2 linked regions of the Prochlorococcus marinus str. MIT 9313 genome follow. The protein of the gene in region 1 interacts with the protein of each later gene in a pairwise test. Links are inferred from orthologs where the notes say so. Each region holds a gene or a part of one and is shown on either strand. Other genes may lie near its edges.

Region 1 (12,151 bases):
GTCAGGGCCAAAGTTTCCTGCACAAGATCAACCAATGGCCCCTGCTCTGCAGCACGGGTGGTAACAGCGGCAACAGGGCTAGTCATGGAGTGACTGTCAACAGAACGAATGAGAAAAGGGTGGATTAAGGCAGATCCAACTCAATAAAACGAACGAAAGGGATCAACGCATCGCTTTTTTGCGCTCCAGCTTTGAGTCTCGTTGACCAGCTACAGCTAACTCAGCGTCCATCAGGGTTCGGCCAGTGGCCTGCAAATAAACATCATCCAAGCTCGGGCGACTGTGAGCGAGGGCAAAGACAGGCAGCTGAGCACCATCAAGTTGCTCACGCAAACGAGGCACAACCTCTTCATTTTCTACAACAAGGTTGAGGGAAAAACCCTGTACCCGGTTGACCACCACCTGGCGCACACCATCCACACCTTGGAGAAGCTGCCTGACCTGCTCGGCCTCACGATCATCGCTGAATTCCTTCACACGCAGAGTCACCCGATCACCTCCAAGTTGCTGCTTGAGCTGATCAGGAGTTCCCTCTGCGATCACTCGCCCGTCATCAATGATCGCCATCCGATCAGCAAGGGCCTCAACCTCCTCAAGGTAATGACTACTAAGGAGAACGGTGGTGCCTTGGGCCCTCAACTCACGCAACAATTGCCAAATCGCTGAACGACTCTCGATATCCAAACCAACGGTGGGCTCATCCAACACCAGCAACTGTGGTTGATGCAACAAACCTGAGGCCAGATCTATCCGGCGACGCATGCCACCCGAATAGGTGCCGCAACGTCGATCAATCCAATCCTGCATGCCAAGGCAATCAATCAATTCAGCAATACGTCCATCCCTATCGCTAGAGCGCAAGTGATATAAATCCCCCTGCAACTGCAACAACTCCCGACCTGTGAGGATCTTGTCGATAGCAACCTCTTGTGCCACATAGCCCAATTCGAGCCGCACAGCACGTGGATCACTTAAAGCATTGAGGCCAGCCACGCTGACAGTGCCTGAATCAGGAGCCAGAAGGGTGCAAAGAATCCTGAGAGTGGTTGTTTTGCCTGCACCATTTGGACCAAGCAAACCATAAAGACATCCCCTAGGCACCTTGAGGCTGAGACCTTTTAGGGCTTGAACCGTTCCATAGGACTTCTCAAGCTGCTTCAGTTCAATCATCGGCATCAAGAGGGAACGTAGTACAAGTGTTAAAAATCTAGGCAGCTCTATAGAGCTACCAGACCCTCCAGGGGGTCTCTAGTGACTTCTGTTTAGATGAACTGCCCGCTGCTAGCCATCTGCTGAAGCAAAGACCAGGCCTGAAGATCAAAATTAGCCGCCATGGGCAAACGACTAACCACCAGAAGAAGGCAGATACCAAACATATAGAAGATCGACCAACGGAAGAGCCCCTTGGCTCGATCAACATTCTCCGGAGCAGCACCTAACTGATGAACCATTTGCAGCAGACGAGCATTGAAAGGGATCAACAAAAGTCCGTAGAGCAAGCCCCCCTCCGGCAAGGCCCAGACACCAAAACCGCTGAGTAGAACCGTGGCCCAGCCATAACGAGAAATAGCTCTGACGGTGACAACAGGGCCCTGAATAACAGGAAGCATGGGTATCCCAACAGCCCTGTAGTCGTCCCGCAGCAACAGGGCCAGTGCCCAAAAATGCGCTGGGGTCCAAAGCATGACCAGCGAGAACAACCACCATCCACTAAGGCCCACATGCCCGCTGGCCGCAGCCGCACCCACGAGAGGGGGGATCGCTCCAGCAACCCCTCCGATGACAATGTTTTGGGGCGTGCGGGGCTTCAAGATCGCCGTGTAAAGCAGCACGTAACTGCACAGACCAAGCAAAGACAGGCCAGCCGCAAGACAGTTCACACCACTCACTAACAGAGCCGCTGCCGCCAAGGTGCAAGAGATGGCACCAATGAACGCCGCAGTTGGAGACAAGCGTCCTGAAGGCAAAGCCCTACCACTTGTGCGTTGCATGCGCCCATCAAGATCCTGTTCCCAAATGCAGTTGAGAACACCAGCAGCCGCAGCAGCCAGAGCCCCTCCTCCTAGGGTGCAGGCCAGCCTGAGAGAAGGTAGGGGCCAACCTTCGGATAGCGCCATCCCACCAAGGGTTGTGGCCAAAAGCAGTGGAATTAAGCGTGGTTTGGCAATCTCCAACCAAGCGGGCAGCTTGATCCGCTTGCGAGAAGGCACGATCTGCTCGCGGGTCACCCCCCCCTGGAGCATCTCTGGCGTTGAACTAACCATGACTATGGTCTATCGAGGATGAATCATCAACGGCAGACACCGGCAAAGGTGATCCTTCCGGATTACGAAAGGTAAGGGCGGCAAGCAAGGCCACAAGCAGAGTTGCAACCAGCTGATGGCAAACCGTCACTGCAGGCTGTGATAGTCCAAGCTGCAAGGTAAGAAATCCAAGGCCTACCTGGGTCACAACAAGTCCTAAAGCAGATATCAAAAAAGGCCACTGGCGTCGAGGCCAGCCACCGACCAAGAGAGCAGTGCCAGCAAAGATCCCTACGCATGCTGCAACGGGTGTGGCAGACATACGATGCCAATCCAGCCATTGACAGGCATGTCCGGCATTCAGACAATGCTGGGCCGCCCAGGCCGTGGCCATACGACCACCAAGAAGACATTGACCTATCACTGCCAACAAGGAGGCTCCACCCATCAGGCGCCACCACAAAGGCGGTGACTCAACGGAAGAGGACAACAAGCCCTGAGCTAGAGCACTCACCGCCGCCACAAGTGTGAGCGCAAATGCCAGATGAGCCGTCACCACACCAGAAGGCAAAAGCTGCAAGACAGTCAAGGCTCCAAGAGCTCCCTGGACTAAAACTAAAACCACCAGGCCGCCGCAGACCCAAGGAAGCCAAGAGGGCAACTGAGAACGCCAAAAAATAGCAGCCCCTAATTGCGCTAACAGGGCAAGGCCCACCACAAAGGCATCAAGGCGATGAAACCACTCAAGAAAAACCTGGACATTCATCTGACGCCCAGGCAGAAGAGAGCCATAACAGAGCGGCCAATCCGGACAAGCCAACCCTGCCTCCATCACACGCGTTGCACCTCCGATCACAACCAGCGCAATCAGGGCAACGACAAGATGAACAGCCAACTGAGCAAGACGCCAGCGAACCCGAGACAGAGACGACATCATGCTATTATGCTACAATAAAATAATTTAAATCGACGGAACGGCTTTAATCGCAAAGATCAGGGTTGTTATCTCTGAGGATGGAGCGATTGAATCACCAGATTCACCTTGTCTAGGCGACTGCAACATCACCACTGGTCGCCAAATCACCCATCCCTGACAGAAGCGCTCAGGCAAAAAAAACTAACCTCATCAGACACCTTGCAAAATAAGGATTTCTTGCAAAATTTGCGACGACTTAATAATCACTGCATGTTGCTTTGGAGCGATCTCCATAGCCTTAAAAGATCCAAATAGATTCCGTGCGGACTCCCTTTGCCATCCTGACGCTGGCGTTGGTCATTGCCCTTGTACTTGGAGGCCTATGGATTGGCCAGAACGTCAATCTGCTCCCTGTTGATGCAAGTGCGAATGCACCCGTATACGACGAACTCTTCAGAGTCCTTTTCAGCATCGGAGCAATCCTTTTTCTCGGCATTGTCGGGTTGGTTGTATTCAGCCTGATTAAGTTCCGCAGACGTCCTGGTCAATTGGAGGACGGCCTCGCCATTGAAGGCAATCTCCCGCTTGAAATCCTTTGGACAGCTGTGCCTGCTGTGGTCGTGTTGTTTGTTGGGCTTTACAGCTTCGACATCTACGACCGCATGGGCGGAATGGTTCCATTAGCCCATGACTCCCATGACCATCAGATGATGGACATGAAGGAACAAATCTGGGGAGGGATCGGTTCTGTCGCCGATGCCTCCAGTGCTGACAACAGCCTTGCCTCATTAGCGGTGGAAGTCACCGCAATGCAGTATGCCTTCCTCTTCCACTATCCCCAAGGCGACATCATTTCTGGCGAGTTGCACGTGCCTCTAGGCCAACCTGTGACACTGCGCATGGAATCCAAGGACGTCATCCATGCCTTCTGGGTTCCCGAATTCCGCATCAAGCAAGACATCATTCCTGGTCAGCCCACTCTCTTGAACTTCACCGCAACCAAGCCAGGACGCTATCCAATCATCTGCGCCGAACTCTGCGGTCCATACCACGGGAACATGCATACGAAAGTGATTGTCGAAGAGCCCGGTGACTACGACACCTGGTTCAGCAACAACGCCAAAACAACGGTTTCAGAAGCATGACGGTTGCCATCTCCCCTCCTAGCAAAAAGCAATCAGATGGTCTTCAACCAACTGGCTGGTTGCGTTACTTCAGCTTCAGCCTTGACCACAAGGTCATTGGTCTGCAGTACTTGGTTTGCGGATTCATCTTCTACCTAATCGGCGGAGTGCTTGGTGGCGCCATCCGCATCGAACTCGCCAGCCCCATCGCCGACTTCATGGGCAGGGATGTCTACAACCAGGTGCTAACGCTGCACGGCACAGTGATGATATTCCTGTGGATCGTGCCGGTCGTGAACGGTGCCTTCGGCAACTATCTCATTCCGTTTTATGTGGGAGCCCGTGATATGGCCTTCCCTCGACTCAATGCCGTGGCGTTCTGGATGATCCCTCCAGCTGGCCTGTTGCTGATCAGTAGCTACTTCATTACCGGTGCTGCTCAATCCGGCTGGACGGCCTATCCACCGCTGAGTATCACCACCCCCGCCGCAGGACAGATCTTATGGATTCTCAGTGTGCTCTTGCTTGGCGGTAGCTCAATCTTTGGTGGCATCAACTTCATCGCCACCATCCTCAAGCTGAGGCAGCCCGGACTGAAGCTAATGCAACTACCCATGTACTGCTGGGCGATGCTCGGCACAAGCATCCTGGTGGTGCTCTCCACACCAGTACTAGCTGGAACACTGATCCTTTTAAGTTTCGACATCGTTGCCCATACAGGATTCTTCAACCCCAGCCTGGGCGGAAACGCAGTCGTCTACCAACATCTTTTCTGGTTTTATTCCCACCCAGCGGTATACATCATGGTGCTGCCAGCCTTCGGATTGGTCAGCGAAATCCTTCCTGTTCACTGCCGCAAACCACTTTTTGGCTACACCTCAATGGTGTATTCAATCATGACCATCGTGATCCTTGGCCTCGTGGTTTGGGCACATCACATGTTCACAAGTGGAACACCTCCTTGGATGCGCCTCTTTTTCACCATTGCCACATCCTTCATTGCCGTACCTACAGGAATTAAGTTCTTCAATTGGCTGGCAACACTCTGGGGAGGGCGCATCTCTCTAAACAGTGCTGTGCTTTTCTCTTGTGGCTTCATTGTCAACTTTGTGCTTGGCGGCATTACTGGCGTAGCACTTGCACAAGTTCCATTCGACATTCACGTGCATGATACCTACTTTGTTGTTGCCCATTTTCACTACATCGTCTATGGAGGTTCGGTGTTTGTGATCTTTGCCTCTATTTATCACTGGTATCCAAAATTCACTGGGCGCATGCTCAATGAATCTCTCGGGCGGTTTCATTTTTTTATCACTTTCATCGGCTTCAATCTTTGCTTTGCCCCACAGCATTGGCTAGGCCTCAACGGCATGCCCCGCCGTGTGGCGGAATACGACCCGCAATTCACCGTAATCAATCAAATTAGCAGTGTTGGGGCCTTGCTAATGGCCATCAGCACGCTGCCCTTTCTCTGGAACGTCGTGCAGAGTGCATTGAGCGGCCCCATTGCCGGAGACAACCCCTGGAGGGCGCTTACTCCTGAATGGCTCACCAGCTCCCCACCACCAGTGGAAAACTGGAGCGGCAAAGCCCCTCTGGTAACAGAGCCCTATGGCTATGGCGTACCTGGGGAGGAACTCAACCTAGAAAAAACCAGCAACAGTGATAGTGATCTAGGGAGCAAAAGCCAATGACATCCCTTCCAACGATCGACCATGACTATGAGGAGCAGGCTGATCTAGCAGATGATCATGCTGAGCTTGGCGAGGAACATGCTGATCACCGCATGTTCGGCCTAGCCACCTTCCTAGTGGCTGATGGCATGACCTTCGCGGGCTTTTTTGTCGCCTATCTCACATTTCGGGCTGTCAATCCCCTGCTGCCTGATGCGGTTTATGAATTAGAGCTGCCCCTCCCCACCTTGAATACGGTGTTACTCCTCGTGAGCAGCGCCACTTTCCATCGAGCTGGACAAGCTCTGAAGCGCAATCAATCAGACCAGTGTCAACGTTGGCTGTTCATCACTGCTGGCCTTGGTCTGGCATTTCTAGCCAGCCAAATGGTCGAGTACTTCACACTGCCATTTGGCCTCACAGACAACCTTTACGCCAGCACCTTCTATGCCGTTACAGGCTTTCACGGGCTACACGTCACCCTAGGGACGATCATGATATTGATCGTGTGGTGGCAGGCGCGTTCACCAGGCGGTCGTGTCACCAGTGAAAACCATTTCCCCCTCGAAGCCGCTGAGCTCTATTGGCACTTCGTAGACGGCATCTGGGTGATCTTATTCATCATCTTCTACCTTCTCTAAAGCCAAGGCCCTACATCTCAGTCAAGAGAAGTTCGAGCAATAACTTGCCACGGTAGGAAGAATTCGTCAGAATCAACACGAATAAACCTGGCGAAATGCTCGTCGGAAAAGAACTTCTAGACAAGGCCAGGTCACTCAGCAACCGTCCTGAGGATGAGATTGCTCGTGGCTGCGGATACGTGGGGCCAAGTGGACGTGTCTTGCGCAAGAGTTTCTATCGAGCTCTCGTGGAAGCCAAGGGTTACAAGCTTCCCTCCAGCAGTGGAGGGTCAGCGGCTTCCCGCGGTCGTCAGGCAGAATTTCGCACTCGGGTCCACGGAAATGGCAACCTGCTTATTGGGCACGCCTATACACGCAGACTCGGCCTAGAACCTGGCCAAGAGTTCCGCATCGAAATCCACCGAGAATCAGGTGCTATCTGGTTGCTACCACTAGAAAATGAGGGTGGCAAGAAGCAATAGGCCACCCTTCCTTAATGTTTTGGCCTCTCCATCATCAACATCGCCTTAGGGACACCCAAAAATTAGCAATTGGCACAACTAAATAGATCTTTTTTAGCCATTTCAGGTGAGAGCAGGGGGCTGGTTGTCGTCGTGCAGGGTTGAGCTAAAGGCAATCAAGTCAATGCCGCTAAACAGAAAGCTGATTCCCACCAATACTCCGAGTACCCACAACAGCTGCCAAAACTTCATTGTCACAATCAACAAGCCAAGAATAAAAGTGATCACCCCATTGGCAATTGCCCAACCAGACCCAGCGCGTTTTGCGTGCGCCAGTCCAGTACAGAAAGCAACGATACCCTCTGCCAAAAACACGATGCCAATCGCCAAGGCAAATGTCGCCACCTGAACAGCTGCTTCAGCAGGGTTCTTCATATAGGAGATCATCGATGCGCCTGCTACCAAGAACAGTGTTGATAGCACTAGACGCCAAAAACAAACCCAACGGGCCATACGGGAAGAGCGCGCAAGGTTGCTAATCCAGCCAACGATGCCGCCCACCAAAAACAACACAGCAATCAACCCGGTCGTCCAACTTGCAGCAACCACCGGAAAGATCAAAGCCAACACACCAAGAACAATCAACACAATGCCTTCAGCAATCGCAAAGGCCTTGAAAGTGACCAAAGAATCCTGACGTTCATCAACGGTCATGAAATGTTCAAAATGAACAGCATCTGAACGCTATTGAGGGTCTCCTGATCCGGCCATGCTTTGTAAGATCCCTGTGCAAAAGACGTAGCGACTCAGCTCCACCCATGGCTGGCAAGCCACTCCGTTGAGATCTCTTGAGTGTTCCGGTTGCTTGCCATTGGTAAATCAGGCGCCCCTGCCAAAAGACGCTCGGTGTATTTGGCCAACAGATCGGCCTCCAGATTCACCACAGCTCCAACCTCCAAATGTTGCAAAGACGTGCTCGTCCAGGTATGAGCTATCACCGCTATCCAGAATCGGCTGCCGTCTTCAACGCATCCCGCAACAGTGAGACTGATGCCATCTAAAGCAATGCTGGCTTTTTCGCAGACATAACGTCCGAAGGCAGGATCTTGCCAGCAGACCTCCAGATACCAGGACGTTGAGCGAGCATCCAGAGCCACCACCTCTCCAGATCCATCAACATGGCCACTGACCAGATGGCCTCCGAGACGGTCGCAGAAGCGCAGGGCTGGTTCAAGGTTCACAACCCCACCGCGATCCGCCTTGGCCCCAAGGCTGGTTCGACAAAGCGTCTCCTCACTGACATCAGCACGAAAACCATCCGCGATCAATTCAGCCACCGTCAGGCAGACCCCATCAACAGCCACACTGTCTCCCTCTGCCAGAGGTGCTAATGGGGAACAGCCTTGCACCAACAAGCCCGTCGCTCGACGCTGCACCCGTCCCACCGCCTGAACTAGCCCCGTAAACATGGCAGGCCGTATGTGGGAACATCACTGGCCATAATCGGACAAAAGGGGGATGGAGGGTCAGTGGTCGAGATGAGCGTTGCCGGTCTCGCACTCGACGCGTCCAGCCGCAGCCCAATCGTGCTTCTCAGGGATCCATCCGGACGAAGACAGGTGCCGATCTGGATCGATCAAGCCCAGGCGCACAACATCATGGCCGGTATTCAGGACGCCCCTATACCAAGACCACTGAGCCACGACCTCATGGTGGCCCTGCTCAAAGCAGGAAATCTTCAACTTGAGAGGGTCATCATCCACGCGATTGAAGACAACACATTCCAGGCTGTACTCAAACTTCGTCTCAAGGCATCAGAGGAAGAACCGGAGGAAGAGAAGACTCCTGAGGAATCAACCCTGCTGCTTGAAATTGATGCTCGTCCTAGTGATGCCATCGCCCTTGCAGTCCGCACCAAAAGCAGCATCTGGATGCTCGAGGAAGTCGTAGCAGAAGCCTCAATTCCTGTAGATGCGGAGGCTGACGCAGAAGATCAGGACGAATTCCGCCGCTTCCTTGATGAAGTGAGTCCTGCGGCTCTGGTCCGTCACCTCCAAACCCGTGAAAGTGAAACAGACGAACCCTTCAATTCTCCAGATCCCGACCACCAGGAATGATGCCAATACGACGCCCCTTTGGTCGGGGACCGGCAGTGAGCCTGTTCACCCTTGGGACGATGAGGGCAATCGGCTCAGCCGAGCAAATGTATGGCGTTGTTAAAGCTGCCCAGGCCGCTGGTATTAACCACATCGAAACCTCCCCGGCCTATGGCCCGGCAGAAAGTTTTCTTGGCACTGCTCTGCGACAGCTGCAACAAAAGCAAGCTGAACCTTCTGGAGGCTGGGTCATCACCAGCAAACTTCTGCCAGGGCTAAGCCTGAAAGAAGGGCAGTGCGAATTGCACAACCTTTTGGCGCGACTTGGAAGGCCCAAGCTTGAAAACCTTGCAGTGCATGGCCTCAATCGCCCTGAGCACCTAGAGTGGGCTCTAAGTGGTGACGGCGCAGCGCTACTCCGTTGGGCTGAGGAAGAGGATCTTGTTGTTCAAGTGGGATTCACTAGCCATGGCTCCTTTCCCCTCATCAAGGAAGCCTTAGCAAGCGGTCGTTTTCAATTCTGCAGCCTGCATCTGCACCTTCTAGATCCCGAACGTATTCCCCTGGCACGGGAGGCCCTTGCGTCAGGCATGGGTGTCATGGCAATCTCCCCTGCTGATAAAGGAGGACGGCTTCAGGACCCAAGCCCAACCCTGGTTGAGGACTGCAGCCCACTCTCGCCTCTCCAGCTTGCCTATCGCTTCCTGCTGGCTGCAAAGATCAGCACCCTCAGCCTTGGTGCTGCTCAGCCAGAGGACCTGACACTTGCTGCGCAGTTGGCCAACGCCGATGGGCCACTCAATCAACGCGAGCAAAGAGCCCTCAACCAACTTCGTCAACAAGGTGAGCGCCGCTTAGGCGAAAATCGCTGCGGCCAGTGCAAAGCCTGCCTGCCCTGCCCGAAATCTGTACCCATACCAGATCTACTACGACTACGAAATCTGGCCGTAGGCCACAACCTTCAAGCCTTTACAGAAGAGCGTTACAACCTGATCGGACGAGCAGGACACTGGTGGGAAGGTATTGATGGCAGCGCCTGCGAGCGCTGTGGCGAATGCCTACCCCGCTGCCCCCATCACCTGCCGATCCCGGATCTCCTCGCTGACACGCACCAACGCCTAGCAGCAGCTCCCAGGCGCAGGCTATGGGGTTGATTGGCTCCAACGCTGATCCAGCTCCATCTGCTGAACAGCTGTCAGCACTGGCAAGGACCAACAACGCGACCAGACCTCCTTGGATGGCAACACAATGGAGCGATAGGCCTTAGGAATTGCTCTTAAGGCAAGACGCAACTCTGCACGTGGCAACGGAGGGATCCAACCACCGGCAAGCAATTGTCCCAGCAGAGGCTCCTGCCAAGACTGCTCGACCCATTGCTGTGGCAATGGCTCCCGAGTCAAGGCAGACCGTACAAGAACAGTCCAGTTCAATGGGGCTCCATTGTTGGGGAGTACCACGCTGAGCCTTGGGTCACGACGCAAGCTTGGCAAGCAGCGCTGTAGCGGCAATACCGCGACCCGAGCTTTCCCTTGAATTAACCAGTTGAGGCCCTGCCGATCATCAAAGGTGTAGGCCTGAGCACGCAGCTGCCGCAATCCATCAGCAACCTGCATCCTCTCAGCCAGAGACATCACAAGACGGGGGCTCTGGGGTAACACCACCCGCCCCTTAAGAGCCGGGTCTAACAAAACCTGCCAGCCAGACCTTGCCTTTAATGCCCAAGGATCACCCTGACGAAAGAGCAACACCCAGGGGCTGACCCCAACAGGCAGAACTCGAGACTGAAGGACTGGTCCCAGGCTGGCTTCAAAGGCCCTCGCCTGACCATCGAGCCGGTCTTGAAGCCCAGGCGCTTCAATCCGCTGCAAGGTTTTTGCGGGCAAACTCGTCAGCCAACCATCACCAAGAGCCAACAGGTCATTGCCCTGCTCGAGTGCGGCGATGAAAGGGTTACTACCTGCATCAACTTCAATCGGTTGATAGCTCCAAGGCAGGGGCAAACGGCGCCGCCATTTCTTTGGCAACGTTTCCGGAGTTGCTCTCAACAAAGGGGCTGCTGAGGCACGTCCACAGCTCGCTAAGCCCATCAGCCCAGCCATCAAGCCCAGTTTTAGCAGCTCTCTTCGTCCAAGCTGCCTTTGTTCAAGCATGGCGCCACTCATCGATCAGACCCTACGGGGCAGAGAAAATCTCATGAGTAAGACGTCCCCAACAATTGGTTCATAGCTTGATCACACGCCTCCAACAACTGCTCACAAGAAGCCCCTTGAAGCTGAGCCAATAGCGCCAAGGCTCCAGCACCAACACCTTCTTTGACATATCCAAGCTCATAATCCTGAAGAGCCCGATGCTGACTGTTATTAAAACGCAGCCCTGTGGCCAAACCCAAAAGGCGAACACCGAAAAACTCCCCTACGCAATCGATCAGACACTCAAGTGCACCTGGCCTGCCATCTGAACGCTTAGCCTCCTCTGCCAGCCAAGACGTGGTACCCAGCACAATCCCATCAACCATGTCCTGGCGATGGGATGGTTCCATAGCTGCCAAGGCCAGAGCCAGCACAGCCACCATCTGACTGCCACCGCCAAGCATGACAGGCTGACCCGCCTCTCTTGCACCAAGTAGCAGCCCAACAGCTACGGGCTGAAAAGGATCACCTAAGGCCGCAATCACTCGCTGAGGTGGAGGGTTAAACCCCAAAGCCGCTTTACTCAATCCACGATCAACCAACTCCTGTTTCAAGATCATCGGTGCCTGACGAGCACTACCACTGATCAGATCAGCAACCTGCAAGCCAAGCCCGGTGAGTACAGCCTGAGCCGTGGTCGTTCCTCCAGGGACACATTCGGCCAATACCAAAGGACGACGAAGACCTCGCCCAAGGCAAAAGCCCCGCTGCCAGAGAGCATGCACACGCGACAGACCCATGGCCTCCCCAGTACTCAAACAAGCAGCCGGACCCATTCCCGGCACCTCCAGACGCAAATGGGGGAATGGTGGCGACAGGGTTAAGCCCA
Region 2 (12,101 bases), 570 kb from region 1 along the record:
CCATGGCAGATTGAACTAGAAGAATCCTTTCCCTATGAACCAACACCTGATCAGGTCAAGGCAGTCGTTGATGTAAAACGCGATATGGAAGCAGCACAACCTATGGATCGGCTTGTGTGCGGAGATGTTGGTTTCGGAAAAACGGAAGTAGCAATACGAGCGATCTTCAAAGCAATTACGTCTGGACGCCAGATAGCCATGCTTGCGCCCACAACAGTGCTAGCCCAACAACACTGGAGAACACTTTCAGACCGCTTCGCTCCCTACCCAATCAAGGTCGCTTTACTGAACCGATTCAGAACAAGCTCAGAACGAAAATCAATACTTAATGGCCTCAAAGAAGGGACAATCGATGCAGTTGTCGGTACCCACCAGCTACTCAGTAAAAACACAACATTCCAAAAACTAGGGTTGTTGGTTGTTGATGAGGAACAGCGTTTTGGAGTCAATCAAAAGGAAAAGATCAAAGCTCTTCGTAAGGATGTAGATGTTTTGACCCTTTCAGCCACACCAATTCCGCGAACCTTATACATGAGCCTTTCAGGGGTAAGGGAAATGAGTCTGATCACAACCCCTCCACCATTGCGCCGGCCTATCAAAACCCACCTAGCCGCTTTTGATGAAGAAGCAGTTCGTAGTTCTATCCGCCAGGAACTTGATCGAGGCGGACAGGTGTTCTATGTCGTTCCTCGTGTTGAGGGTATTGAAGATGTAGCTCGTCAACTTCAACAGATGCTGCCCGATTTGAAGTTGTTGGTAGCCCATGGTCAGATGGCAGAAGGCGAACTTGAGAGCTCGATGGTCGCCTTTAATGCAGGGGAGGCCGACTTGATGCTATGCACCACGATCGTTGAAAGTGGCCTCGATATCCCACGTGTGAACACTATTCTCATTGAGGATGCTCATAAATTTGGACTAGCACAGCTCTACCAACTACGTGGACGTGTGGGTAGAAGCGGTGTTCAGGCTCATGCATGGTTGTTCTATCCGGGTGACGCATCCCTCAGTGATACCGCTAGACAACGCCTAAGGGCAATCCAGGAATTTGCACAGCTAGGAAGTGGCTATCAACTAGCGATGCGAGACATGGAAATCCGTGGTGTGGGAAACCTTCTCGGCGTTGAACAAAGCGGCCAAATGGAAACCATTGGTTTCGATCTTTACATGGAAATGTTGCAGGAATCACTTGCTGAAATCCAAGGACAGGGCATTCCATCTGTAGATGACACTCAAATCGATCTGCCGGTAACAGCTTTCGTGCCAGCGGAATGGATTGTTGATGGTGACGAAAAGATCGCTGCCTACCGAGCTGCCGCAAATTGTGCTTCTCATGAATCACTGATTGAGTTGGCAGCTAGCTGGACAGACCGATACGGAGCCATTCCTGGTCCTGTGCAATCACTTCTCCAACTCATGGAGCTCAAACTCTTAGCTCGTCGCTGCGGGATCTCGAGAATTAAGCCAGAAAAGCCAAATATTGCGATGGAAACGCCGATGGAGGAGCCCGCCTTCCGGCTACTTAGGCAAGGTTTACCGCAACACCTGCACGGCCGACTGATTTACCAGACTGGAAGTGGAAATAAAGCCAAGGTGCTGGCACGAGGTCTAAGCGTCTTGCCTATGGAAAAACAGCTTGAACAACTGATGGAGTGGTTGCGTCTCATGGCCACACAGATTCCTTGCGAGGATGGATTAACTGCAATTCAGCAAAAGCAGCAAGCCATAGAGCGAGACGAGGCCGTCATTACCCCCTAAGCCCTTCCAGCGCAACTATATTAAGAAGTCTTTACAAAAGCGCAATTCTTCGTTACATTTGCGGAAATAGCGAAAAGTGCCTTGGGGGAATTCACTGAGATCGGGAACAATCAGGGAATGATGGGATTAATGAGCGGATTGTTGAGTCTCGCCGCCATTGCCATTTTTGCTGTTCTTCAAAGCGAAGCAGAAAACGATGACGACGACTCGAATTCAGGTGGAGATGGTGGCTTAATGCAACCTGTTACTTAGAGATCAAACGGGGCGTAATTATATGCCCTCGTACACATCCTGCAAGGTCATACATTAATCATTATTTAACAGAAAGCCTAACTTTTAGATATTATAGCGTTGATGGAATAGCCTGAGGAAGTTTAACTCCTACAGGCTTATACATTGGTCCATCAAGTATTTTGCTTAGGGCTTTAATTAGTGTTGTTTCGGCCACCTTGTATTGACTATCCTTCCCAGAACCAAGATCCTCAAGCTTAAGATTATTGATTTCTTTTTCAGACATCACGGCCTTAATATCTGGCTTGATACCATTTTTATGAATGTCCGTTCCGCTTGGAGTGAGATACTTAGCGATCGTGACAGTAAGACCAGAGCCATCAGAAAGGCCTCGAACTGATTGAACCAAGCCCTTGCCAAAGGTCTTCTGTCCTACAAGTACACCACGATGATTGTCTTGTAGTGCTCCAGAGAGGATCTCACTTGCGCTTGCTGAGCCTTCATTCACCAAAACAACAACAGGGCGTTGGGTTAAGGCACTTCCATTCGCTCGGCGTACATCTTGAATGCCATCACGAGTTTTTGTTCGAACAATTGTACCTTCATCAAGCCATTGGCGTGCGATATCAATACTGGCTTCAAGCAAACCTCCAGGATTACTACGCAAGTCGAGTACATAGCCTTGCGCACCCTCTTTTTCTAAATTCTTGATAGCACTTCGCATTCCTTTAGCTGCATGGGCATTAAACTGTTTCAGGCGGATATAACCAATCTTTGTACCACTTACTGTCGTATTTAACTGGATATCAACTGCCTGTATCTCAATGCGTGCACGTATCAACGGGACCTGGATAACTTCACCCCTGCGACGCAGACCAAGGGTGACCTCACTACCTTCTTTACCACGAATCAACTTAACAGCATCCGCTGTAGACATGCCCTTAGTGGATTGTCCATTAATGAAAACGATCACATCCTTAGGTTGGACACCAGCCTTAGAGGCAGGAGTTCCTTCGATTGGTGAAACCACAACTAATTCTTTTGTATCCTTGTCTAGAGAAAGCTGGATGCCAACACCTGTTAATTCTCCTGAGGTGTCGATCTGCATTTCCTTAAATTCCTTTGGATCTAAGAATCGTGTATAGGGATCATCCAAGCTTGCTAACATGCCACGGATCGCTTCATAGGATTCTGAAGTGGCTGAATAGTTCTTGGCTAATAAGTCCTTGCGTAGTCCCTTCCATACTTCAGGGTTATATTTACCTGTGGAATCAAGATAGTCACGATATACAATCTGCCAGACCTGATCAATCACCTCTTTGGGGCTATCACTAATAGCGGAAGAAGAACTCCTTGGTAAACCCAAACTTGGAGAGGCAAGTGCAATTGCAGTAGCAGCTCCTCCCGCGCCCAGAAGGACCAGCCATGAACTGCGCTGGCGGCCTAATGAGCGAAGACTTCTAGAGATGGGCATAGCGTCCAAATTGGACTGATCTCACACAATAACGACTTCATGGCGGATCCACCCATCGACCGTCATCCTTAATCAACTGGATCAACGCATCTACACCCTCAGACTCAGAAACCTTGCGAATCTCATCTCTACCCCGATAGAGGGATATGACTCCTGGGCCTTTACCAACATAACCATAGTCAGCATCTGCCATCTCACCTGGACCATTCACAATGCAACCCATTACCGCAATATCCAAACCAACAAGATGGGATGTGGAATCGCGCACTTTCTGAACAACCTCTTCAAGGTTGAACAATGTTCGGCCACAACTTGGGCAGCTGATGTACTCGACCATCGTTTTGCGCAGCCCGATGGATTGAAGAATCGAGTAACAAACTGGAATTTCTTTCTCAGGCGCCTCGGTCAATGAAACTCGGATGGTATCGCCTAGACCTTCTGCTAAAAGCGTTGCGATGCCCGCTGTACTTTTAATCCTTCCATAATCCCCATCACCAGCCTCGGTTACGCCCAAATGAAGGGGATAATTGAAACCCTCTTGATCCATCGTGTCAGCCATCAATCGATAAGCCGCCAACATCACAGGCGCTCTAGAGGCCTTCATCGAAATCACGATGTTATGAAAATCGAGCGAATCGCAAATTCGCACGAATTCCATTGCTGACTCAACCATGCCAAGAGGAGTATCTCCATAGGCAAAGAGCATGCGTTCAGCAAGCGAACCATGATTCACGCCAATACGAAGGGCTTTGTCTTGCTGCTTGAGACGAGTGACAAGCGGTTCAAAATTCTCGGCAATGCGTTCTCTGATAGAAGCAATCTCTTCGCCGCTGAACTCGGTTCGATCTGGATCAGCTTTATCAAACACAAAAAGGCCAGGATTGATCCTCACCTTGTCGACATGGTTTGCCACCTCAAGGGCAATTTTCATGCCGTTGTGATGGACATCAGCCACAAGGGGTACCGGTTGATAGGTCTCCCTAAGCCGTTGACAAATCTCGCCGACGGCCTTGGCATGACCGAGAGATGGAACAGTTAGACGAACAATTTCACAACCAGCTTCATGCAAGCGTCGTATGCCTGCTGTTGCCCCCTCCACGTCAAGGGTGTCCTCGTTGATCATCGACTGCACCCTGACAGGATGATCACTACCGATCAAGACACCTCCTACGTTGACAGTGCGCGTTACACGTCGGTGGATCTGGGTGTCGTATCTCCTGGATGTGCTGGATTGATACTCAGCCATGGTTGCACTCATGGCAGACGGCGCCTAGATGAATCCAACATTGGCACAACAGCGTTCCTATTGACTTGTATGAGCCTTTGGCGGACCTCGAGCAGATCGCCTCTGGTGAGGGCAACAGGAGCACCATCTACTGGAGATGGATTGCGAAGGAGGTAGGCAGGATGCAAAAGCGGCATCAGTAAACGGCCTTGCCAATGCTGCCATTGACCACGAAGACGGGTAATTCCTCCCTTGATACCAAGGATGGCTTCGACTGCTGTCGAGCCAGCCAAGGCAATCACGCAGGGATCAACCAACTCAATCTGTTGTTGCAACCAGGGACGGCAAGAAGCAATCTCAACAAGTGTCGGTCGCCGATTCTTAGGGGGCCGGCATTTCACAACATTGCAGATGTAGGCATCAGTTTGAGGGTCAAGGCCAACACTCTCCATCAAACGATCTATAAGTTGACCAGAACGTCCTACAAAGGGCTTCCCTAGCTCATCCTCGCGAGCGCCTGGCGCTTCCCCGATCAGCATCAAAGAGGCATGTGGGTTTCCACGACTCACAACAACCTGAGGCTGGTTAACAGGCAAGTCACAGGAACCACAGCCATTAGTGCGCTCCATATGAGCCCCATAGACATGGGTCAATCCTTGTGAGTTTTATTTTAATTAATTGCGAACAGCTGCAACGTCTCTCTGATGGAAAGCATCGAATTGCGTTGAGCAGATCTAGGCGAATTCAGACTAAAAAACCGCGAAGAGTCTCCAAAAACAAGCTCTTGGCAAGATCGATTGACCTTCAGAGGCCAGTGGTTGTGCGACCCAAGTCAACCATGAGCATTAAAAAGCCAATCGAAAGATGTTGGTTGTCCATGTCAGAGCATCAGGCAAGATATGGTCCTTACGGGCATCCCGCAAGGGGATGCGGCACCAATGCCACTCCCGCCTCATCTTTCCGACCGAGTCGTTGCCCTTCAGCCCTCACTCACACTGGCAATCAGTGCTCGAGCAAAGGCCCTTCAGCAAGAAGGCCGCGACATCTGCAGCCTGAGTGCTGGTGAGCCAGATTTCAATACCCCTGAATTCATCATTGATGCCACGGTGAAGGCACTCCGTGATGGCATCACCCGTTATGGCCCTGCCGCCGGAGATCCCGAACTCCGTGAGGCAATAGCAACCAAGCTCAGCAAAGAAAACACTGTGCCAACCAATGCAGAGCAAGTGTTGGTGACAAATGGAGGCAAGCAAGCAATCTTTAACTTGTTTCAGGTGATCCTCAATCCGGGCGATGAGGTTTTAATCCCTGCTCCTTATTGGCTGAGTTATCCAGAAATGGCCCGCTTAGCTGGTGCAAAGGTGACAACACTTCCCTCCACTCCAGAAAACGGTTTCTGCCTAGATCTCAACAACCTAGAAGCCTCCATCGGCCCTAAAACCCGTCTTTTATTACTTAATTCCCCTGGCAACCCAACCGGCCGTGTGATGGCACGCAAGGAGCTGGAAACATTGGCTGATCTGCTGAGAGATCATCCCCAGATCCTGGTCATGAGTGATGAGATCTACGAGTTCATTCTTGAAGAAGGGCAACAGCATTACAGCTTCTCGGCCATAGCACCAGATCTTTCAAACAGAACCTTCATCGTTAACGGCTTTGCCAAGGGCTGGGCAATGACCGGTTGGCGTTTGGGTTATCTAGCCGGCCCCGCTGATGCTGTAAAAGCTGCTACTGCCCTCCAAAGCCAGAGCACTAGCAATGTCTGCAGTTTCGCTCAGCGTGGAGCCTTGGCCGCGCTGCAAGGCTCAAGGGAGTGTGTGAAAAAGATGGTCAAGAGCTACAACACCCGCCGCGAACTCCTCACCTCTGGCTTGCTTAGCCTTGAGGGAATGAGCCTGGTTCCTCCAAAAGGTGCCTTTTACGCCTTCCCAAAACTGCCACCTGAAAGCCTCGACTCAGTAAGTTTCTGTGAGCAAGCTCTTGAAAACCATGGGCTTGCGATGGTTCCAGGTGCAGCATTTGGAGACGACAGTTGCGTACGCCTCACCTGTGCGGTTTCACCAGAAACGATTTGCGATGGACTAGAACGTCTCCGCAAAGCTCTCAAACAGAGCTGAACAACAAACGCAACAAAGACAACATGCCTTCAAGACCAGGCGGGGCGTTGGTCCGCACTGCATTGATCTGCTTGATTGGGTTGCTGAGCTGCACCAATCAAACTGAGAAGACACTTCGTATTGGGGCAATTCCCGATCAGAATCCTGAGCGTTTGAACCGTTTATACGGCCTACTCTCGTCTGAACTGAGCAAAGAATTAAATGTTCCCGTTCGCTACAAAGCAGTCACGAACTATCCAGCCGCAGTCAGTGCATTCCGCACCGACAGCCTTGATCTTGTTTGGTTTGGAGGCCTAACAGGTGTACAAGCTAGGTTGCAAAAGCCAGGAGCAGAAGTTATCGCGCAAAGAGATATTGATGCCAAATTCACAAGTGTATTCATAGCCAATACAAAGAGCGGAATTAAGCCATTAAAAAGCCAATCTGGGCTTCAGCAACTTAATGGGAAGCGGTTCACTTTTGGCTCCGAAAGTTCAACCTCTGGAAGATTAATGCCTCAGCACTTCCTTCAGCAAGCAGGTGTGCAAATGAATGATTTTTCTGGAGGCAAACCAGGTTTCAGTGGTAGTCATGATGCAACAATTGCTTTGGTGCAAAGTGGTTCTTTTGATGCTGGCGCCCTGAACGAAAGTGTATGGGAGTCGGCTCAGAAAAATGGCCGCATCGATCCAGCCAAAGTGAAAGTGATTTGGAGAACGCCCCCATATGCAGACTATCACTGGCTAGCACAACCCAATCTCGATAAAAAGTTTGGCGATGGTTTCACTGAAAAACTAAAGTCTACTCTAACTGGGTTAAAGAAAAGTTCAAAATCACAAGAAAAAATACTTGAACTTTTAGGGGCAAGTAGCTTTGTAGATGCAGACCAAAATCAATACATAACAATCGAGAAAATAGGCAGGCAACTAGGAAAGATTCAGTGAGAAGATTACTCGAAATAAGGGGCGTATTTGTACACAGTAGTAGAGGGAATCGGCTTAATGATATCAACCTTAGCATTTCTTCTGGAGAGCGTGTTGCACTTGTAGGCAGCAACGGATCAGGAAAAAGTAGCTTATTAGCGGTTGCCAACGGAACTCTTATTCCTGATTCGGGGAAGGTGATTTGGCAAGATTATTCAACCTCAAACTTAGAGCAACGTCAACGAAAAAAAATAGGAACCCTGTGGCAAGATCTTCGCCTTGTAGAAGAGCTCAACGTTGCACAAAACATCAACTGTGGTGCGTTAGCTAACAGAAATTTACTATGGGCTCTAGCTAATTTACTCAAGCCAATCGAATTAAATGCCTGCAGTGAATGTCTTAAAAAAGTAGGTCTTTCATCGAGCATCCTTTCTGCAATGGTAAGCGAACTCTCGGGGGGACAGCGACAGCGAGTGGCAATAGCACGCCTCTTACGTCAAAAACCAGAGCTCATTCTCGCTGATGAACCTTTATTCAGTCTCGATCCAATCCTTGCAGAGGAAATCCTCCATCTTTTCTTGGACAACACGATGACTAGTGATATGGGCGAAGAAAGAACCCTTTTGATGAGCCTGCATCAACCATCATTTTTTCGGCACTTTGACAGGGTAATCGCACTTAAGTCTGGGAGAGTTGTCTTTGATCAACCTGCTGAATGTCTTGATGAAGAAGCTTTAGCCTTGATCTACGGATCTGCATGAGTCGCCTCAGTCCAACTCCTCCAATCCTGAGCCTTTTGCCAGCACTGGCTTTATTGCCTGTACTTATTTCTATACTCATAAGTTTCCACAATGGTGGAGTCACTCTCCTATGGGAGTTTATTTGCGCTGCCGTTCATCCATCTATTCAAGCAGAGGTCGTTCAAAGTGCATTTAGAGGAATACAGATCACTTTGGCCACAGCTCTTCTTAGCTGGTCAATAAGTTCAATAGTTGGAATTTGTCTTGGCATAGCCAGCGCCAGGGTGGTATGGGAGACCTTTTTAGGGACAAACTGGCCAGCGATTGTGATTCGCAGACTTTTGGCAATCCCGCGCGCAATTCATGAACTCCTCTGGGGTTTGTTGTTACTTCAAATGGTTGGACTTAGCCCTTGGGTAGCAATTGTTGCAATCGTCATTCCTTACTCCTCACTTGTTGCTCGAGTCGTAAGTGATCAACTTGACACCCAGGATCGTCGAGCCCTAAGGGGCTTAAAACAGGCTGGGGCGGGCTCCTCTTCCGCCTTAATTACAGCTCTTGGCCCTGCGATGGGGCCTGTCTTATTGAGTTATGTCGGATATCGACTTGAATGTGCATTAAGAGGTGCAACCGTGTTGGGGGTTTTTGGATTGGGTGGTATTGGCACTGACCTTCAACTGGCACTTCAATCTCTTCAATTCCATGACGTATGGACAGCTTTATGGTTACTAGCAGCAGTAATGGTTAGTCTTGAGCAGATATTAAGTTTGACACGTAGATATTTCAAATTATCGAAGAATGGGATTTGGCAAGTTGCCAGTATATTGATTGTCTTATTGATTCTATGCGCACTAAGTATTCCCTGGCTAAATGCAGTTGATCTTGATCTAGGAGAACCTCTTCACTGGAGCCCCCTTCCATTACCAACTGTTGATGAGCTAATAATTGCTATTCACACTCTCCCATGGATCCAATTAATCAGCAGCACGATGTTGCTAACAGGGTTAGCAGCAGGAATCGCTATCGGAACACCGCCACTAGCAATGATGCTTTGGCCAAGCCGACTGGGAATAGCAATACAAAGAATCATCTGGGGTCTGCTAAGACTGATGCCAACCCCTCTTACTGCTCTATTTTTGCTGCTCTTCAGCAAACCGAGTGTGGCTGTTGCTGCTCTTGCACTTGGAGCCCACAACATTGGAGTGATGGGTCGCCTCTTAAAAGAAGGGCTTGACCAACAAAGCGACAACAACTTGAAAGCCTTAAGCGCGACTGGCGCTGGAGAACGATCGGCTTGGCTCTATGGATGCTTTAGCGGCCAAAGCCGTAGCTATTTAGCCTATGCCGCTTACAGAACGGACGTGATTTTGCGTGAAACCGTGGTAGTTGGCATGGTTGGAGGCACTGGACTGGGTTGGCAGTTAATCGAATCTCTTGGTTCGTTCAACTGGGCACAGGTCAGTGTCCTAATCGCGGTGTTCACAGCTCTGACCTTGATCGGAGAATCGATCACTGATCGCTTGCGATATCACTGGACTGGTTCAACTAAAAAGCTACCTATGGTTGTAGACCTACAAAGCTGATCAGGTTCCACTTCTCGATGTGATGGCCAATACATACAAGAGACTCGTTGTCATAGGTGACAGTGGTGTTTATGGATGGGGAGATCGAGAGGGTGGCGGATGGTGTGAACGTCTGCGATGCCAATGGATGAGCCTCCCTGATGCCCCAGTGGTCTACCAGCTTGGAATTCGTGGTGATGGACTGGAAAGTGTTGCCAAACGCTGGCAAAAGGAATGGCAAAGTCGAGGCGAACTCCGTCGTCAGGTTCCTGATGCAGTTCTTGTGGCGGTGGGCCTCAATGACACAGCACGTATTGGACGCCCCGATGGCCGGCCCCAACTCACGGCAGAGGCCTTTCGCTTTGGCCTGCAGCAAATGCTGACAGAGATGAAACACCTCACCAAGGTGATGGTGATGGGCCTCACTCCTGTCGATGAAGCTGTAATGCCATTTGCGCAATGCCTCTGGTATTCAAACCAATCGGGGTCGGTTTATGAAGCCCAGCTTGAGGAAGCCTGTCTTGAGGTTGATGTGCCATTTCTGCCGTTGCACAACGCCATGCTCAATGAACCTGCCTGGCTCAGCTGGATCGAACCCGATGGTATCCATCTCAACTCAGAGGGACATGACTGGATCCACCAACGGGTGATGGCATGGACATCGATGCTGGAGTGGGCAGAGCTCGAACCACTAACAAACTTCACTCCTACGGTTGGCTGAAATCACCCCTAAGGAATCCGATGTTCATCCTTTAGTTGGTTTACCAGTGCTGCAGAAAAGAAGAAAGTTAAGGATGTCAATAGAAAGTCAAGTCATGGCGCAAACTTCTTGCAAAACCTTGAGAAGAAAGAGAGCAGAGTGCTCTGGGAATCAGCGTTCATTTTCATTGCCCAAATCGATACAAAAACGCAATGAGGCTGTAGTTGAACACCTTGGATTGGCGCACCTTGCAGCAACTCGCCAAGCCACCCGTGGCGGTGAAGAACTGGATGATCTCATTCAAGAAGCAAGGCTGGGGTTAATCATGGCGATGGAGAATTTCGATGCCAATCTTGGATTTAAAGCAAGTAGCTATGCAATGGCCCGTGCCAACGGCCAGATCCTCCATTTCCGCAGAGACAGAAGCCAGATTGTGAGAGTGCCCTGGCGACTGAGAGACCTATATACCCGCGGCATGAGACTCAAGCAGAAGCAGCAGAATGATGGCTTAAAACCTTTCACCGAAGAGCAACTGGCTGCACAATTAAATGTAAGTTCAGACCGCTGGCATCAAGCTGCGGAAGCCATATGGCAGACACACCTTGTATCTCTGGATGCCAAAGAGAGTTCAACAGGTGGCAATCATGTTGAGAAGAGAGTCCCATTATTGGAACGGCTCAAGTCACCAAAGCAGAAAGAACCGGATCTGCAATACCAATGGCTAAAAAAGGCTATTCAGCGTCTAACATCCCACCAGCAACACTTGCTTTACGCCCATTACATCGATGACATCAGCTTGAGACAGTTAGCAAAGCGCGAAAAGATGAAGGAGAACAAGCTGCGAAGAGTTTTGCAAGGTTTAATTAAACAACTTCAACTTTGGTCCACAAAGAAATCTGATTAGCTGGTTAAGCAGCCAAACCAAGCCAAGCGGCGATTGCGATGGCAAAAACAGCAGCAAAGCTTGTCTGTAAACCATTAACAAGTTCATTACTCAGCCAACTAATTTTGTTCTGAGCAATTGCGCCTAAAAGGCTCTCCATAAGAGTGGCCAATAAGCCAATCAAAGCAACCAAGATCGCCTGGAAACCAAAAGGCAACAGAGAGAGGGAGACCATCACGAAGGTCATCAAAAGACTGCCAAGGGCACTTGCGAGAGTGCCCTCGAGACTGATGGCTCCATCCGTACCAGCAGGTACAGAACGCAGCGTGGTGATGAGCACAGTGGTTCGGCCCCAACGTTTGCCTATCTCACTGCCGAAGGTGTCAGCAAGTTTCGCAGCAAAACTTGCTGCGAAACCGATCATCAGCAAAGACTGGGAACCAAGGCCCAGTTTGATCAGGATTGCCACTACAGCACCAGTGGCTGCAGATCCCCAGACATTTTCAGGCCCA

The links.
Region 2: the proteins of ctaD (region 1) and AKG35_RS04055 interact in binary tests that used the Escherichia coli proteins (3 or more experiments, as listed by UniProt). The link is inferred for Prochlorococcus marinus str. MIT 9313 from one-to-one orthologs.

The regions. Positions count from the first base shown.
Region 1 is NC_005071.1:1,423,199-1,435,349, forward strand. What follows is about bases 3,640-6,638. They hold ctaD (cytochrome c oxidase subunit I), read left to right. Parts: upstream 3,640-4,300; coding sequence 4,301-5,977; downstream 5,978-6,638. Other genes in these bases: AKG35_RS07150 (cytochrome c oxidase subunit II), read left to right, coding at 3,640-4,304; AKG35_RS07160 (cytochrome c oxidase subunit 3), read left to right, coding at 5,974-6,597. In the rest of the region: AKG35_RS07130 (ABC transporter permease), read right to left, coding at 1-86; AKG35_RS07135 (daunorubicin resistance protein DrrA family ABC transporter ATP-binding protein), read right to left, coding at 163-1,176; AKG35_RS07140 (heme o synthase), read right to left, coding at 1,263-2,264; AKG35_RS07145 (COX15/CtaA family protein), read right to left, coding at 2,257-3,180; AKG35_RS12955 (hypothetical protein), read right to left, coding at 3,205-3,354; more of AKG35_RS07150, read left to right, coding at 3,480-3,639; AKG35_RS07165 (AbrB family transcriptional regulator), read left to right, coding at 6,693-7,058; AKG35_RS07170 (HdeD family acid-resistance protein), read right to left, coding at 7,161-7,751; AKG35_RS07175 (riboflavin synthase), read right to left, coding at 7,844-8,506; AKG35_RS07180 (bifunctional nuclease family protein), read left to right, coding at 8,576-9,154; AKG35_RS07185 (aldo/keto reductase), read left to right, coding at 9,151-10,287; AKG35_RS07190 (ABC transporter substrate-binding protein), read right to left, coding at 10,276-11,295; AKG35_RS07195 (nicotinate-nucleotide--dimethylbenzimidazole phosphoribosyltransferase), read right to left, coding at 11,325-12,151. UniProt on the Escherichia coli protein: Cytochrome bo(3) ubiquinol oxidase is the terminal enzyme in the aerobic respiratory chain of E.coli that predominates when cells are grown at high aeration.
Region 2 is NC_005071.1:848,277-860,377, forward strand. The notes cover bases 4,764-7,712. They hold AKG35_RS04055 (pyridoxal phosphate-dependent aminotransferase), read left to right. Parts: upstream 4,764-5,623; coding sequence 5,624-6,802; downstream 6,803-7,712. Other genes in these bases: AKG35_RS04050 (uracil-DNA glycosylase), read right to left, coding at 4,764-5,314; AKG35_RS04060 (putative selenate ABC transporter substrate-binding protein), read left to right, coding at 6,826-7,712. In the rest of the region: mfd (transcription-repair coupling factor), read left to right, coding at 1-1,755; AKG35_RS13615 (hypothetical protein), read left to right, coding at 1,885-2,007; AKG35_RS04040 (S41 family peptidase), read right to left, coding at 2,099-3,460; ispG ((E)-4-hydroxy-3-methylbut-2-enyl-diphosphate synthase), read right to left, coding at 3,498-4,718; more of AKG35_RS04050, read right to left, coding at 4,715-4,763; more of AKG35_RS04060, read left to right, coding at 7,713-7,725; AKG35_RS04065 (phosphonate ABC transporter ATP-binding protein), read left to right, coding at 7,722-8,465; AKG35_RS04070 (phosphonate ABC transporter), read left to right, coding at 8,462-10,027; AKG35_RS04075 (GDSL-type esterase/lipase family protein), read left to right, coding at 10,050-10,727; AKG35_RS04080 (sigma-70 family RNA polymerase sigma factor), read left to right, coding at 10,894-11,610; AKG35_RS04085 (DUF92 domain-containing protein), read right to left, coding at 11,615-12,101. UniProt on the Escherichia coli protein: Shows aminotransferase activity with methionine and histidine as substrates, and to a lesser extent also with phenylalanine.